DNA from 3 places in the Streptomyces sp. NPDC002994 genome. Region 3 is predicted to be linked to each of the others. Evidence: riboswitches for the same ligand, from Rfam matches in the RefSeq annotation. Region 3 holds a riboswitch; each other region holds the start of a gene.
The links. A riboswitch is a leader RNA that binds a small molecule or an ion and turns the genes downstream of it on or off. The one in region 3 is predicted to bind cobalamin.
Positions count from the first base shown of each region.

Region 1 (5,446 bases), on a different contig from region 3:
GGCCGCCAGGTCGGCCAGGACCAGGAAAACCGCACCACCGAGCGCGGCGACGGGCAGCAGCCGGCGGTGTCCGGCGCCGACGGCCATGCGCGCGGCGTGCGGGACCATCAGGCCGACGAAGCCGATCGCGCCGCTGAAGGCGACGAGTACGCCGGTGAGCAGCGAGGCCAGGACGAAGACGGCGGCGCGGAAGCGGCCGGTGTCGAGGCCGAGGACGGTGGCGCCCTCCTCTCCGGCCAGGAGCAGGTCGAGCGGCCGGGCGAGGGTGATGAGGAGGGCCGTACCGACGGCGAGGACGGTCGCGGGGAGCGCGAGCATGTCCCAGCGGGCGCTGCCGAGGCCGCCGAGGGTCCAGTAGAGGGTTTCTTTGAGGTGGTCGGCGCGGGCCGAGGTGACCATCAGCAGGCTGGTCAGGGCGGACAGGATGTACGAGACGGCGACTCCGGCGAGGACGAGACGCCCGGTGGTCATAGGGGCGCCGCCGCCGCGCGCCAGCCCGTACACGAGGACGAGTGAGCCGAGCGCGCCCGCGAAGGCGGCGAGCGGAACGGTGACGGTGGTGGCGAGGCCGGCACCGACCCCCAGGACTATGACGCCGACCGCGCCGACCGATGCCCCGGATGAGACGCCGAGGAGGAAGGGGTCGGCGAGCTGGTTGCGTACGAGGGCCTGGAGGACGGTGCCGATGACGGCGAGCCCGGCGCCGACGACGGCGCCGAGCAGGACGCGTGGCAGCCGTACGTCGAGGACGATCGTGCGGTACGGGCCGGGGCCGGCGGCGCCGGTGACGATCTCCAGCACGTGCGTGGCGGGGATGCGTACCGAGCCGAGGGCGAGTCCCGCGACCGCCGCCGCGCCGAGCAGGGCGGTGAGCGCGGTGAGCAGGAGGGGATAGCGCAGGGGCCCGCGGGCGGCGGGGGTCTTGCAGCTCACGGCCGCCGCCCGCTACTTCTCGAGCTCAGGGTGCAGCTGGCGCGCGAGGGTGTCGACGGCAGCCGGTGCGCGGACGCCGAGGACCATGTCGGAGAGGGGCAGGACGGCGAAGCGCTTGTTCTTGACGGCGGGGACATCGGCGAGGGCGGGGTCGTCGATGAGGCGCTGCTTCTTCTGGGCGACGGTGGTCCCGCCGTAGTCGAGGATGAGAATCGTCTCGGGCTTGCGGTCCACGACGTTTTCCCAGGCGGCGTCGGCGAACGGCTTGGGGAGGTGGGCGAAGACGTTCTTGCCGCCCGCGCGCTTGATCATCTCGTTGCCGATGCCCGCGCCGCCGACGGTGGAGGCGGTCTTGTCGCCGCCGTCGTAGACGAAGACGGAGACGGGGTCGGCGCCCGCCAGCTTCTTCTCGGTGGCGGCGTTGCCCTTTTTGGCGTCGGCGATCCAGCGCTCGGCGCGGTCGGTGACGCCGAAGGTGCGGCCGACCTCGCGGATCTCCTGGTAGAGGGCGTCCATCGAGGTCTTGCCGTCGGCGCAGTATTCGGTGTTCAGGCGGGAGTTGATGCCGGACTTCTTCAGCGTCTCGCGGCTGCGGCCGTCGCCGGCGGAGAAGGCGGAGGCGTAACCGCCGTACACGAAGTCGGGGTTGGCGGCGAGCAGCTTCTCGTACGAGGGGTACTCCTTGGCCAGCACGGGGGTGGCCTTGTACTCCTTCTCGTACTTGGGGAGCACCTTGTCGTCGAGGTAAGCGGTGCCCGCGAGGGACTTGGCGAGGCCGAGCTCCAGCATCACCTCGGTGACGTGCTGGTTCATGGTGACGACGCGGGTGGGGGGTGCGGTGTACGTCGTCTTCACGCCGCAGTTGGTGACGGTGTAGGGGAAGCCGGCGGCGGCCTTTGCCGCGGGCGCGGGCTGTTTCCCGGCCGCCGTGCAGGCGGTGCCGGCTGTGAGGGGGAGCAGGGCGGCGGCGGTGGCGACGAGCGCGCGGCGGGTACGGCAGGACACAGTGGTGCCTCCTCCGGGGGATTTCCTCGTCCCCTGGTCGGTGGTGAAGAAGGCGGCAGGTCAGTTCCTGGCTTCCGGGCATGGCGACGGCAGTCGCGATGCCCGGTCACAGTGGCGGGACCGTGCCGGATTCGCACCGGCTTCCTGGATCCTGCCGCCCGGGTCGCGCACAGTCTGTCAGTGCGTCCCGCGTCGTGGTCATTCGGGCCAGGCGGAGTTCTGAATCGTCCCGACGAAGTCGCCTCGCTCGTAACCCGGCACGAAGTGCTCCAGTACGTCGGCCTTGACGTTGCCGAAGGTGGTCTCGGGCTTGGGGGCGATGCCTTCGGTGAAGGCGGCGAGGATGCGCTTCTTGAAGTCGGGGCGGGGGTGGAGTGCGGTGATCGCGGCGCGGTCTTCGGCGCTGATGTCGTCGTAACTGATGCCGAGTACGTCGTACTCCACCCCGGCGGTGACGAGGGCGACTTCCGGCTCCATGAACTGCGGGATGCCGGGAGTGGTGTGCAGGGCGATGGCGGTCCAGACGCGACGGATGCTGTCCTCGGGGACGCCGTGGCTCTGGAGGAAGCGGCGGGCCTCGTCGGCGCCGTCCACTTCGAAGCGGCGGCCGCTGGTGCGGAAATCCTCGTTGAGGCCGAGGTCATGGAACATGGCGCCGATGTAGAGGAGTTCGGCGTCGAAGCTCAGGCCGCGGTTCTGCCCCTGGAGGCTGCCGAACCAGTACACCCGGCGGGAGTGGTGGTAGATCAGCTCGCTTGTCGTGTCGCGGACGAGTTCGGTGGCGGCGGTGGCGAGCTTGGTGTCGGGGGCGGCGATTCCGGCTGCGGTGTTGGTCATGGATCAAGCTTGCGCGTTGCGGGTACGCCGTCACCATGTCCCCAGAGCCAGCCTTCCCACAGATCAGGACACGCGCACGTACCGACTAAGGCCACTGGCCCACCAACGCCCCCGCCAACCACCCTTCTACGCACTGCCATCGGCAACCTCCGGCAGCGACTCATGGCATGTCGCGCGGAAGAACGCCGTCGTGATGGCCCGGAACCCGGTATGCCGGGTACGGCCCGCGTGCCGCAGACACCATTCCTCCAACACGCCCCACTCACCGGGCTCCGCCGCCTCATGGCATGTGGTGCACTCCACCTCGTTGATCGGCGCACTGCCCGAGACATCCAGGCTCAGCGTCCAATCCACAAAGCGCAGCACCGTCCCGACCCGCGCGTGCCCGTGATCTTTCACAGTTTCACTGCCATCGTGTCCGCGCCATACACCCGCACTGCGGGCGCCCTGTTGAAGACGAGCTCCAGCACCAGGCCCCACGCCGTAACCGCAGCTACGATCCTCCGACGTTCACCCACCACTCTGATCACCGCTCCCAGCAGGCGTCGAGATCTCAGCCCATACGACCTTGCCGAGCTCTGCGCGTGGGCATACGTCCCAACGGTCGGCAAGCTGATCGACCAACCACAGCCCGCGCCCGCTGTCCCCGTCACCGTCGAGGGTAGACAGGCTCGGCAGCTTGCATGAGCCGTCGTGTACCTCGATGCGCAGCCCGCCGAGCATCCGGAGGTTGCGCGTCTCGATGTCCTGCCCCGGTACGCGGGCATGACGGCCAGCATTGGTCAGCAGCTCCGACAGGATCACCAGCGCGGAATCCTCGACGGCCGAGAGCCCCCACCCCATCAGCGCATCGCTTAGGGCGACCCACGCGCACCCGACACAACGGGGATCATCACCCCACCGCAGCACCACCGCGTCACCCACGTCGAGGCCGTCGCTAGGCAGCTCGCCGACGGTCAACGGCCGTACCCTGCTCGCCCTCACCGGGCGACCGCCACCCCATGGATGACACGCGGCTCGATATCGACCCCGTGCACGGCCAGCCACAGGTCCCGACGCCGCTGCCGCCGCAACCGCAGCTCCGCACGCTCCCACCTCAGATGGGCAGCCTCCGAGCGTGATCGAACAGGCGTGGTGATCACTTCAGGCAGGGCGGGGGCAGGCGTGAAGGCGTGCGGCAGGACGGAGTAACAGAGCAGCAGTCGGCGCCGGGTACACGGTGCCGGATGAGGGATCGACCCTCCCCGCCGGTGACGTCCCATGGGGCGAAGCAAGAGCCGCATCAGCAACTCGATGAGACGGACGGTAGTTTGGTACATGTCAGCGCTCCCAAAAGCGTTGGCCACGCCCCCGGACTGTTTGCGCGGTTGCGGGGGTCTTCGCCGTCAACTCTTCTGGGCGACAGTCGGCCTGACTTCCCCACGCTGGGTACCCCCATCATGGGTACGCTGAAGTTCACGCCAATACGGCGCTCTTTCAACAGCAGGGGTGACGGGGGCAGCGTATGACCGCGTACAACCCGCCGACAGCGCTACCGCGCAACCTCTTGGAGCGATCGGACGTAAGAACCGCGATCGCAGCTCACGACTTCGGCACCGTGTTCCGTATCGCGCGCAGCGAAGCCGGGATCAGCTACTCAAAGATTGCGGCTGAATGCGGCATCAAGCCGGAGCGCGTTGGTTCGCTGGCACGCGGCGTTGGCAGCGTCACCACGTTCGACAAGGTCGTGCAGATTGCCGATGCCTTACGGATTCCGGGGCACATGCTCGGCCTCATGTGCCGAGAGTGGGAGGAGGCCGGAAGCACTCCGCCGTCCACCGCGCTGCTGACCGCCTCACTGCCCAGCCGCGACCCGGCAGCGGATGGTCTGTGGGTCGGGCCCCCCGATGACGATCTTACGGACCCCGAGTTTGCCGCAGCCCTCATCGAGAGCCAGTTACCCCAGCACTACAAGAGCGCGAACTACTTCGGTGCACGGCAGCCGCTCGCCATGATTGCCCACCACGCAAAGACGATCGACCGTCTGTTGGAGGAAGCCAACGGCTCAACCCGGCGCGAGTTGCTGCGCATCGGTGGCCGAACCGCGGAATTCCTCGGCTGGCTCTACCAGGATCTCGGGGACTTCCGGGCCGCCGGCTACTGGTCCGACCGGGCGATGGAATGGGCCCAAGAGGCCGCCGACGACCACATGCAGTCGTACGTACTCTTACGCAAGAGCCACCAGGCTGCCTCACAGGCGAATGCAGAGCGGACCATCGGACTCGCTCGCGCCGCCCAGCGGGTACCCAACCTCATATCGGGAATCAGCGCATTGGCCGCCCAACAAGAGGCGGCCGGTTACGCGTTGCAGAACAATCCCAAAGCCGCACTCGCAAAGTTCGACGAGGCACGCGAGTTGGCATCACAACCCAAGGCGAACGACCCCGCGAGCACACTCGACACCTCGTATTGCACACCCGCCTACATCGAGATCCAGCGGGCGAACTGCTGGATTGATCTCGGTGATCCGCTGCGCGCCGTCCAGCTCTTCGAGGACGAGATTGCCGCGCTGCCCCAGATCTACCGCAACGACCGGGGTGTTTACCTCGCGCGCTCGCCCGTGCATACGGCAAAGCAGGGGAGCCCGAGCAGGGAGCCGAAACCGCCACGAAGGCGCTTGCGATTGCCGCCC
Region 1 is NZ_JBEXNQ010000054.1:11,102-16,547, forward strand. It holds gene ABZX79_RS37175 (iron ABC transporter permease) at 1-933, opposite strand, end outside; gene ABZX79_RS37180 (ABC transporter substrate-binding protein) at 946-1,938, opposite strand; cobalamin riboswitch at 1,975-2,112, opposite strand; gene ABZX79_RS37185 (HD domain-containing protein) at 2,137-2,775, opposite strand; gene ABZX79_RS37190 (ATP-binding protein) at 3,286-3,735, opposite strand; gene ABZX79_RS37195 (helix-turn-helix transcriptional regulator) at 4,280-5,446, shown strand, end outside.
Region 1: another riboswitch for cobalamin. It lies ahead of ABZX79_RS37180 (ABC transporter substrate-binding protein); the one in region 3 lies ahead of metE (5-methyltetrahydropteroyltriglutamate--homocysteine S-methyltransferase).

Region 2 (5,446 bases), on a different contig from region 3:
CAAGTACTACCGGCTCAAGCGGCATTTGCTGGACATGACGGAGACCATGCCGCCCGGGACCCCGGTCCCGCCGGAACGGACCCTTGCGGCCGAGTTCGACACCTCTCGTACGACGGTGCGCCAGGCGCTCCAGGAGCTGGTCGTCGAGGGCAGGCTGGAGCGCATCCAGGGCAAGGGCACGTTCGTGGCCAAGCCGAAGGTCTCGCAGGCGCTGCAACTGACGTCGTACACCGAGGACATGCGGGCCCAGGGCCTGGAGCCCACCTCCCAGCTCCTGGACATCGGTTACGTCACGGCCGACGACACCCTGGCCGGCCTGCTCGACATCTCGCCGGGCGGGCGGGTCCTGCGGATCGAGCGGCTGCGGCTCGCGAGCGGCGAGCCGATGGCCATCGAGACGACGCACCTGTCGGCGAAGCGCTTCCCGGCGCTGCGCCGCTCGCTCGTCAAGTACACCTCGCTCTACACGGCGTTGGCGGAGGTGTACGACGTACGACTGGCGGAGGCCGAGGAGACGATCGAGACGTCACTGGCCACCCCGCGCGAGGCGGGACTGCTCGGTACGGACGTGGGCCTGCCGATGCTGATGCTGTCCCGGCACTCGATCGACGGGAACGGCGAGCCGGTGGAGTGGGTGCGTTCGGTGTACCGGGGCGACCGCTACAAGTTCGTTGCCAACCTGAAGCGGCCGACGACGGACTGAGAGACGACCTCTGGTACGGCCCTGACCTGCGGTGGTCGGGCCGTATCCGTACCGATATGCGGACAGGGGGTTACGGACGGCGGTCACAGGACCTAGATTTCGCGCACGTTACGAGAAAGATCGCGCGAGGGGACGGATCGTCATGCCGGAGTCGCAGTCGACAACGCCAGCCCAGAGACAACGGGCCCTGTCCCCGAAGTCCATAGCCATATGGGCCTCGGTGGCTCTCGTCGGCGCCATCGCCTGGGCCGTACTCGCCCTCTCGCGGGGTGAAGAGGTGTCGGCCGCGTGGATGCTGGCGGCGGCCCTCGGCTCGTACGCCATCGCGTACCGCTTCTACTCGCGGTTCATCGCCAACCGGGTCCTGAAGGTCGACAAGAACCGGGCCACTCCCGCCGAGCGGCTCGACAACGGCGTCGACTTCCACCCCACCGACCGCCGCGTCCTGTTCGGGCACCACTTCGCCGCCATCGCGGGCGCGGGGCCGCTGGTCGGTCCCGTACTCGCCGCGCAGATGGGTTACCTGCCCGGCACGATCTGGATCATCGTCGGCGTCATCCTCGCCGGCGCCGTCCAGGACATGGTGACGCTCTTCTTCTCCACGCGCCGCGACGGCCGCTCGCTCGGCCAGATGGCGCGTGACGAGATCGGTCCGTTCGGCGGCGCGGCCGCGCTGGTCGCCGTCTTCGCCATCATGATCATCCTGCTCGCGGTGCTCGCGCTGGTCATCGTGAACGCGCTCGCGCACTCGCCGTGGGGCGTCTTCTCCATCGGCATGACGATCCCGATCGCCCTCTTCATGGGCGTCTACCTGCGCACGCTGCGCCCCGGCCGGGTCAGCGAGGTCTCGATCATCGGCGTCGCGCTGCTGCTGCTCGCGATCGTCTCGGGCGGCTGGGTCGCGGAGTCCTCGTGGGCGGACACGTTCACGCTGGAGCCGGGCACGCTCGTCATCTGGATGATCGTGTACGGCTTCCTGGCCTCGGTCCTCCCGGTGTGGCTGCTGCTGGCGCCGCGCGACTACCTCTCCACCTTCATGAAGGTCGGCACGATCGGGCTGCTCGCGGTCGGCGTCTTCATCGCCCTGCCGACGATGAAGATGCCCGCGCTGACGGACTTCGCGACCAGCGGCACAGGACCGGTCTTCGCCGGCTCGATGTTCCCGTTCGTCTTCATCACCATCGCGTGCGGCGCGCTCTCCGGCTTCCACTCCCTGGTCTCTTCGGGCACGACGCCGAAGATGGTCCAGAAGGAGACGCAGATCCGGATGATCGGTTACGGCGCGATGCTGACCGAATCGTTCGTCGCGGTGATGGCGATGATCACGGCGTGCATCATCGACCCCGGCCTGTACTTCGCGATCAACTCTCCGGTCGGCGTGATCGGCGACAACGTCCAGGCGGCGTCACAAGCGGTGACGAACCTGGGCTTCTCCATCTCCCCCGAGGCGCTGGCCCAGGCGGCGAAGGACGTCGAGGAGCAGAGCCTGCTGTCGCGCACGGGTGGCGCGCCGACGTTCGCGCTCGGCATGGCGGAGATCTTCTCCGCTGTCGTCGGCGGCACGGCCATGAAGGCGTTCTGGTACCACTTCGCGATCATGTTCGAGGCGCTGTTCATCCTCACCACGGTGGACGCCGGCACCCGCGTCGGGCGCTTCATGCTCCAGGACATGCTCGGCAACGTCTACAAGCCGTTCCGCCAGGTCAGCTGGAAGCCGGGCGTCTGGTTCGCCAGCGCGGTCGTCGTCGGCGGCTGGGGTTACTTCCTGTGGGTCGGCGTACACGACCCGCTGGGCGGCATCAACCAGCTCTTCCCGCTCTTCGGCATCGCGAACCAGCTGCTGGCCGCGGTCGCTCTCGCGGTCTGCACGACCCTCCTGGTCAAGTCCGGCCGCCTGAAGTGGGCGTGGGTCACAGCGGTCCCGCTCGCCTGGGACGTGGCGGTCACACTCACCGCCAGCTGGCAGAAGATCTTCTCGGACGACGTGAAGGTCGGCTTCTTCGCGCAGCGCGACAAGTACCAGGCCGGCATCGACGCGGGCCAGGTGCTGCCGCCTGCCAAGAACATGGACCAGATGCACACCGTCGTCACCAACTCGACGGTCGACGGCGTGCTGTGCGCGCTCTTCGCGGTCCTCATCGTGGTGGTGCTCGCCGACGCCGGCCGGGTCTGCCTCAAGGCGATCAGCGACCCCGAGAGCGTGAAGCTCCACGAGGCGCCGTACGTCGAGTCCAAGTTGGTCGCCCCCGCGTCGATCATCGCGACGAAGGAAGAGAAGGCCGAGCTGGTCGCGGCAGGCGTCGGGCCGGAGGGCGGCAACAGCAAGGAGACGGCGCCGACGGGTACGGGGACGTCCGCATGACCCTGACGGACGTACGGCGCGCGGCGGGCCGCATCCGCTGGTACGTCCGCGAGTTGACCGGCGAGTCGGCGTACGACCGGTACGTCGCCCACACGAGGTCCTGCGACCCTGGGGCGCCGGTCATGACCCGCCGCGAGTTCGAACGCAGCCGCACGGACGCCCGCGAGGCGGACCCCCGCGAGGGCTTCCGCTGCTGCTGAACGGTGCAACACGGGCCGCCGGTCTCCCCTGGGGAGGCGGCGGCCCGTGCGCGTGGGGTACGGGTGCGGGCGGGCCGCTGCGCGGGGCTTGTTCCCCTACCCGCCCCTTCCCGAACTGGGGGCGAGCCCCCAGTCCCCCACACAGACGCCCTACGGGCGTGTCCTCAAACGCCGGACGGGCTGGATGTTGCCGGGCGGGGCTGGATTTGCCGCGCAGCGGCAACTCTCAGCCCCTCCGGCGTTTGAGGAGCGGGGTCTGGGACCCTCGGCACAGGACTCCGGTGCCCTTCCCGCGTGACACAACATGTGGGGGCTGCACCATCCAACCGCCCCCACATGTATGCTCATGCTCGCTGTCGCCGCAGGGGAATCCGGTGTGAATCCGGAACTGTCCCGCAACGGTGTGATCGGTGTGCTTTTGCGCACCCAGGAGTCCGAACACCTGCCGACGGCGTATCCGGCTCGACCGAACCGGATACCGACACGTCCGGGCCTCGCGGTTGGGCCGGTGGACGCTACGCGGTGTGCCGCCCTTCAGGGGTGACGTGTGCCCGTACGCCCCCGCCTCCCCCGCCGGCCCCGAGCCGAGCGAGGGAGAGCACCGCGTGACCATCGCGCCAGCCGATCCGGCAACTGCCACGGAGTCGACGGAGTCGTCGGAGTCGTCTGAAGGAGCTGGGACCGCACTTCTGCGGACCCTGACCGACCTCACCGCCGACCTCACCGACACCGACCCGGGCAGAGTCGCCGCAGCCGCACTGCGCGGCCGCAACGCGGCGTCGGACGCAGCGGAGCTCCGGGGTCTCGCCACCGACGCCGCCGCCGGGCTGATCTCCGAGGACCCGGCGTACTCCCGCCTCGCGGCCCGCCTCCTGACCCGCACGATCCGGGACGAGGCGGCGACGCAGGGCGTCCGTACCTTCTCCGAGTCGGTCTCCGTCGGCCACCGCGAGGGCCTGATCGCCGACCGTACGGCCGACTTCGTGACCGCCCACGCGGCCCGCCTGGACGCACTCGTCGACACCGCGGCCGACGACCGCTTCGGTTACTTCGGCCTGCGCACGGTCTACAGCCGCTACCTCCTGCGCCACCCGATCACCCGTCAGGTGATCGAAACGCCCCAGCACTTCATGCTGCGCGTCGCGTCCGGCCTGGCGAAGGACGAGTCGGCAGCGGCCGCCGACGAGGTCGCCGCGCTGTACCGCCTGATGAGCCGCCTCGACTACCTCCCGTCGTCGCCTACGCTCTTCAACTCCGGTACGCGCCACCCGCAGATGTCGTCCTGCTACCTGCTGGACTCGCCGCTCGACGAGCTCGACTCGATCTACGGCCGGTACCACGAGGTCGCGCGCCTCTCGAAGCACGCGGGCGGCATCGGCCTCTCGTACTCCCGCATCCGCGCCCGCGGCTCCCTGATCCGCGGCACGAACGGCCACTCCAACGGCATCGTCCCCTTCCTGCGCACCCTCGACTCGTCGGTCGCCGCCGTCAACCAGGGCGGCCGCCGCAAGGGCGCGGCCTGCGTCTACCTGGAGACGTGGCACGCGGACATCGAGGAGTTCCTGGAGCTCCGCGACAACACGGGTGAGGAGGCGCGGCGTACGCACAACCTGAACCTCGCGCACTGGATCCCCGACGAGTTCATGCGCCGCGTCGACGCGGACGCCGACTGGTCGCTGTTCTCGCCCTCCGACGTTCCCGAGCTCGTCGACCTGTGGGGCGACGCTTTCGACGCGGCGTACCGCAAGGCGGAGGCGGACGGACTGGCCCGTACGACGATTCCCGCGCGCCAGCTGTACGGCCGGATGATGCGCACCCTGGCGCAGACCGGGAACGGCTGGATGACGTTCAAGGACGCGTCGAACCGTACGGCGAACCAGACGGCCGAACCCGGCTCCGTCGTCCACTCCTCGAACCTCTGCACCGAGATCCTTGAGGTCACGGACGACGGCGAAACGGCCGTCTGTAACCTCGGCTCGGTCAACCTCGGTTCGTTCGTTCTCGGGAACGGCGAAATCGACTGGGAGCGGCTGGACGAGACCGTCCGTACGGCCGTCACCTTTCTCGACCGCGTAGTCGACATCAACTTCTACCCGACCGAGCAGGCCGGCCGCTCCAACGCCAAGTGGCGTCCGGTGGGCCTCGGCGCGATGGGTCTCCAGGACGTCTTCTTCAAGCTGC
Region 2 is NZ_JBEXNQ010000033.1:22,421-27,866, reverse strand. It holds gene ABZX79_RS32355 (GntR family transcriptional regulator) at 1-703, shown strand, start outside; gene ABZX79_RS32350 (carbon starvation CstA family protein) at 846-3,065, shown strand; gene ABZX79_RS32345 (YbdD/YjiX family protein) at 3,062-3,265, shown strand; cobalamin riboswitch at 3,599-3,730, shown strand; gene ABZX79_RS32340 (ribonucleoside-diphosphate reductase subunit alpha) at 3,871-5,446, shown strand, end outside.
Region 2: another riboswitch for cobalamin. It lies ahead of ABZX79_RS32340 (ribonucleoside-diphosphate reductase subunit alpha); the one in region 3 lies ahead of metE (5-methyltetrahydropteroyltriglutamate--homocysteine S-methyltransferase).

Region 3 (5,446 bases):
TCGAGATCGTGCAGCGCGTCGGCGATTACCGCGGCTTCGGCATGGCCAACGCCCCGGTCCGGCTCGCCGCCCAGCACCCACCCGCGCCCGCCCCGGAGCGTGACTAGCCTGCGCATACGAGTGGAGGCCCCATGACCTCGCCGCCGGCCCCCAGGCCGACAAGGACCGCCAGCGGGCGGAGCACATCCGCAGGTCGCCGGCGCTCGCGAACCTGGATACGCCCGCGCTCGACCTGATCAGCAAGATCCTGGACGCGGACCGGGCAAGCAGTGAGTTCGTCACCCCGGACGTGATCGACGTACACATGATGATCAGCGCGTTCTGCGTCTTCCGGATCGCCAACCAGTACACCTTTCGAGGCGCCCTGGGCGGCCACGACCTGACCCGCCGCCAAGCATCGCGCGCGTGATCAGCCGACTGCCGGATCCGGGTGGGGTGCGCCCAGGTAAGGGAAGTCGAGGAGGAGGTCGGTGTGCGGGCCGATGTGGTCGCTGGCGACTTTCCCGCCCGAGATCATGGCCAGCCGGGTCGAGGTGACGTCGTCGGTGAGAGCCCGGCCGTTGGGGTAGGCGGCGGGACGGTTGCGGTCGTAGACCAGGATGTCCGGCAGGACCGTACGCAGGACCTCTTCGGCGGCGTGCGCGTCGTAGCCGCCGGTGTGGCGGAGCACCTCGGTCCACGGCCCGCTGTACGTCGCCCAGTCCTCGGCGGGCTCGCCTTCGTTGTAGGCGTCCTTCGCCTCCTCGGGGTTGAAGTACGCCGTCAGCGACGGGTGGGCCCCGCGGTCGACGGACTTCAGCCGGCCGTCCTGGCGCAGGCTCACCCGCGCCCACACCCCGATCACCGGGTCGGGGCACAGCTCGTCGCTCGGAACCTCCAGCACGATGCCCAGAACGTTCTTGTCGGCTCCCCAGTCCACGCCGGTCCACTGGAAGTCCTTGACGATGCCGTCCAGGTCGGCGAAGAACGGGTCGCTGCGCAGACCGGCCGAGAAGAGGTACGGACCGGCCTCGACCACCCGCGCCTCCGCCCCGAGGGCGACCGGCGCGTCGGTGAAGATCTCCTGCCCGCCGGGCTCCGCGCTGCGGGCCTGCGCCCCCGTCGCCCAGTACACGGTCGCCGTCTGCCGGCCGTCGACGGGCGGGGAGAAGACGAAGCTGAACGCCGCGTCGGCGTGATCGTCGCCGTCGATGTCGACATTGATGCGGTAGACCGCGTCCGGGTGGAACGCCGCGCCCGCGGCCGGGGCGATCGGGTGGACGTTCATGATCAGGACGGTGCGCCCGCCCGGCACCGTGAACGCGAACAGGTCCGTCAGATCCAGCCGCGCGTCGTCCATGGGCGACCGCAGATTCGGCCCGCTGAGGTGATGAGACATGTCACCCACCCTCGGCCCCCGGCCCCTTCCGCGCACGGTGGCGCCCGCCATACGTGGACCGCTGTCCGTGTACGTCACAGACCCTTCGCCGTACGGTGCCGTCTCCTGCCGGCCTCACTGGCTCCGGCCTCGGTCTCCTTCCGGGAGTCGTGCCGGGAGCGAAGGTACGTGGAGTACGTTGTCCCTGCAGCTGGTTCGCTCCGTCAGCCGGACGGAAGCGTCGTAAGAGGGAATCCGGTGGGAATCCGGAACTGCCCCGCAGCGGTGAGTGGGAACGACCGCCGTCATACGCACTGGCCCCGGATCTCCGGGACCGGGAAGCGACGGCCAGTAGGTGCCCGCCGGGTGCAAGCCCCCGGCAGGCCGGCCCGCGAGTCCGAAGACCTGCCACTGCCCGCGTGCGACCCCGCATGCGGAGATCTCGGTGACCTCGAGGGCGGGTCGGCGGTAACGGGCAGGCGCGGCACGGCTGTTGTGAGCCGTCCGGTGTGCTGTCCGGTACGCCGTTCCTTCGCGTCCTCGCCCGGTTGCCGGGGTCGTCTCCGCGACTCGCGAAGGAGAGTCCCGTGGCTGACCGTTTCGCCACCCCGCATTCGCTTCCCACCGTGCACGGCTGGCCCCGTCAGGGCCCGCGCCGGGAGCTCAAGAAGGCCGTCGAGGGCTACTGGGCGGGCCGCATCAGCGCCGCGTCCCTGCGCCGGACCGCCGCCGAACTGCGCCGCGACACCTGGCAGCAGCTGGCGGACGCCGGCATCCGGGAAGTGCCCACCGGCAGCTTCTCGCTGTACGACCACGTACTGGACACCGCCGTGATGGTCGGCGCGATCCCCGCGCGCCACCGCGCCGCCTTCGCCGCCGATTGGCTGGACGGCTACTTCGCCATGGCGCGCGGCACGGACCGTGGCGCGCCGCTGGAAATGACCAAGTGGTTCGACACCAACTACCACTACCTGGTGCCGGAACTCCGCCCGGACACCACCTTCACCGCCGACTCCCGGGGCCCGGTCGGGGAGTTGCGGGAGGCGGTCGCACTCGGCCACACCGCCCGTCCGGTGCTGGTCGGCCCCGTTACGTTCCTGCTCCTCGCCAAGGCCGCCCCGGACGTCGCCGACGGATTCGATCCGCTCACCCTGATCGACCGGCTGCTGCCGGTGTACGCCGCAGTCCTCGCGGACCTTCGGGCGGCGGGCGCCGACTGGGTCCAGTTGGACGAGCCCGCCCTCGTGCAGGACCAGTCCCCGGCCGTGCTGAGCACCACCGCCCGCGTCTACCGCGAGCTCGGCGCGCTCACCGACCGGCCGAAGCTCCTTGTCGCGTCGTACTTCGACCGTCTCGGCGAGGCACTGCCCGTCCTCGCCCACGCTCCGGTCGAGGGCCTGGCCATGGACTTCACCGGGCCGGGTGCCGCGAACCTCGACGACCTCGCCGCGGCCGGCGGTCTGCCGGGCAAGCGGCTGATCGCCGGGGTCATCGACGGCCGTAACGTATGGATCAACGACCTGGAGAGCTCGCTCTCCACCCTCGCCACCCTGCTCGGGCTCGCGGACCGGGTGGACGTCGCGCCGTCCTGCTCCCTGCTTCATGTGCCGCTGGACGCCACCGCCGAACGCGACCTGGACCCGCAGGTCGCCCGCTGGCTGGCCTTCGCCCGGCAGAAGGTGTCGGAAACCGTCACCCTGGCCACCGGCCTGAGTCGCGGCGCCAACGCCGTCGCGCCCCAACTCGCCGCGAACCGGGCCGCTCTGGCCTCCCGCGCCGCCTCCGCGCTCACCCACGACCCGGCTGTACGCGCCCGCTGCTCGGCCATCACCCCGGCGCAGGCCCGCCGCCCCGAGCCGTACGCCGAGCGAACAGCGGCCCAGCGGGCCCGGCTCGGCCTGCCGCTCCTGCCCACGACCACCATCGGCTCGTTCCCGCAGACCACGGAGCTGCGCGGCGCCCGCGCCGATCTGCGGGCGGGGCGCATCGACTCTCCGGCGTACGACGAGCGGATCGCGGCGGAGATCCGCGAGGTCATAGCCTTCCAGGAGAAGGCGGGTCTCGATGTGCTGGTGCACGGCGAACCCGAACGGGGCGACATGGTCCAGTACTTCGCCGAGCAGCTCACCGGCTATCTCGCCACCCGGCACGGCTGGGTCCAGTCGTACGGCACGCGCTACGTCCGGCCGCCCGTCCTGGCCGGTGACGTGTCGCGCCCCGAGCCGATGACGGTGCGCTGGACGTCGTACGCCCAGTCGCTCACCGACCGCCCGGTCAAGGGCATGCTGACCGGGCCCGTCACCATGCTCGCCTGGTCGTTCGTCCGCGACGACCAGCCGCTCGCCGACACGGCCCGCCAGGTCGCTCTGGCGCTGCGCGACGAGGTCACCGACCTTGAGGCGGCGGGCACTCGCGTCGTCCAGGTCGACGAACCGGCGCTGCGCGAGACGCTGCCGCTGCGCGAGGCGGCCCGGCCGGCCTACCTGGCCTGGGCCACGGAGGCCTTCCGGCTCACGACCGGCGGCGTACAGGCCCACACCCAGATCCACACCCACATGTGCTACGCCGAGTTCGGCGCGGTGCTCGCGGCGATCGACGACCTCGACGCCGATGTCATCAGCCTCGAAGCGGCCCGCTCGCACATGCAGATCGCGCGCGAGCTCGCCACGGCCGGGTACCCGCGTGAAGTGGGTCCCGGCGTGTACGACATCCACTCCCCTCGCCTACCGGCCGAGCGTGAGATCACCGATCTCATTGATCTGGCCCTGCGTACCGTCCCCGCCGACCGGCTGTGGATCAACCCGGACTGCGGCCTGAAGACCCGTACGCCCGCCGAGGTCCGCCCGGCGCTGGAGAACCTCGTTGCCGCCGCCCGCCGGATCCGCGGCTGAGGGACGACCACCACCATCGGAACCCGCCGGGCAACCCGGCGGGTTCCATCCGTGAATTGAACGCGCCCCATTGCCAGTCGACTTGCGCAGCTCTACGCTCACACGATCCCACCCATGAACATCGTTCACATATGGGGAAGTGAGTCATGCGAAGCAAACTCCTCGCCACCGCGGCCGGCCTCGCGGCTGTCGGCGGCCTGGCTCTGGCGCCCAGTGCCCATGCGGAAGTCGAGCCCGGCGGCTGGACCTCGGTCTCGCCGTCGTTCAACGTCCAGGAAAGGGGATGCGGCCAGGTCGACGACCTGACGTTCACGCTGACGTGTTCCACCGCGAGCGGTGATCAGCGCGCCGAGCGCCGCTATGCCACGTACACCGGAGGCACCCGTCAGTTCGAGGGCTACTTCCGGATCACCAGCATGGGCGGCACCCGGATCAGCCTCAAGCAGACCTTCAACGACTCGGCTCCCGGCCCGTACTTCATGCTGGCGGCCGAGCGCGGCGGCCGCCTGTACGCCGTGCACGGGGGCACCACGCTGTCGAACGCGGGGACGGTCGGAGCGACGGTCCGCGTCAACACGGTGCACCAGGTGGGCAACCAGCACCGGACGTACATCAACGGTTCCCTGAAGCACTCGCACGACAGCCCCGACGGCAGCTTCTACGACAAGTTCGGGGCGTACCGCACCAGCGGCGGCAACGGCCCGGCCACGGTGGTCTGGAGCAACGTGAAGTTCTGGCGCAAGTGACCGCGACGGCCAGGGCATGGGCCGGGGCCTCGGCGGCGGCGCTCGTCCTCGCACTGGCCGCCTGCACTTCTCCGCCGTCCATGGCCAAGACCACAGGTACGGCCACGGGCACGGCCACCCGCCTTACAGCGGTCCTCGACTCGCCAATCGACATCACCCTGCGGTGGACGGGCGGGGAGAGGGGCGCGGCGGGCCGCGTCGTCGAGTTCGCGACGCAGGCGGCGGGCCCGTACACGATCCTCCAGTACGTGTCCCCGGAGCAGCGGACGTACCGGCATCCCGATCTGATACCGCGAACGTCGTTCCACTACCGCCTTCGCCCCTACTACGGCCCGGCGTCCCAGCCGGTCGAAGTCGCCCTGCCGCCGGGCGGCTTGACGGAGCAGGACCAGCGACACGACCACGAGTGGGCGCCGCCCCGCACGGTCGGGGGCCGGGTCGTACCCACGCAC
Region 3 is NZ_JBEXNQ010000003.1:263,086-268,531, reverse strand. It holds gene ABZX79_RS04995 (TIM barrel protein) at 1-107, shown strand, start outside; partial or broken gene ABZX79_RS04990 (hypothetical protein) at 182-409, shown strand; gene ABZX79_RS04985 (DUF4331 family protein) at 410-1,378, opposite strand; cobalamin riboswitch at 1,553-1,785, shown strand; gene metE (5-methyltetrahydropteroyltriglutamate--homocysteine S-methyltransferase) at 1,945-4,248, shown strand; gene ABZX79_RS04975 (hypothetical protein) at 4,395-4,994, shown strand; gene ABZX79_RS04970 (fibronectin type III domain-containing protein) at 4,991-5,446, shown strand, end outside.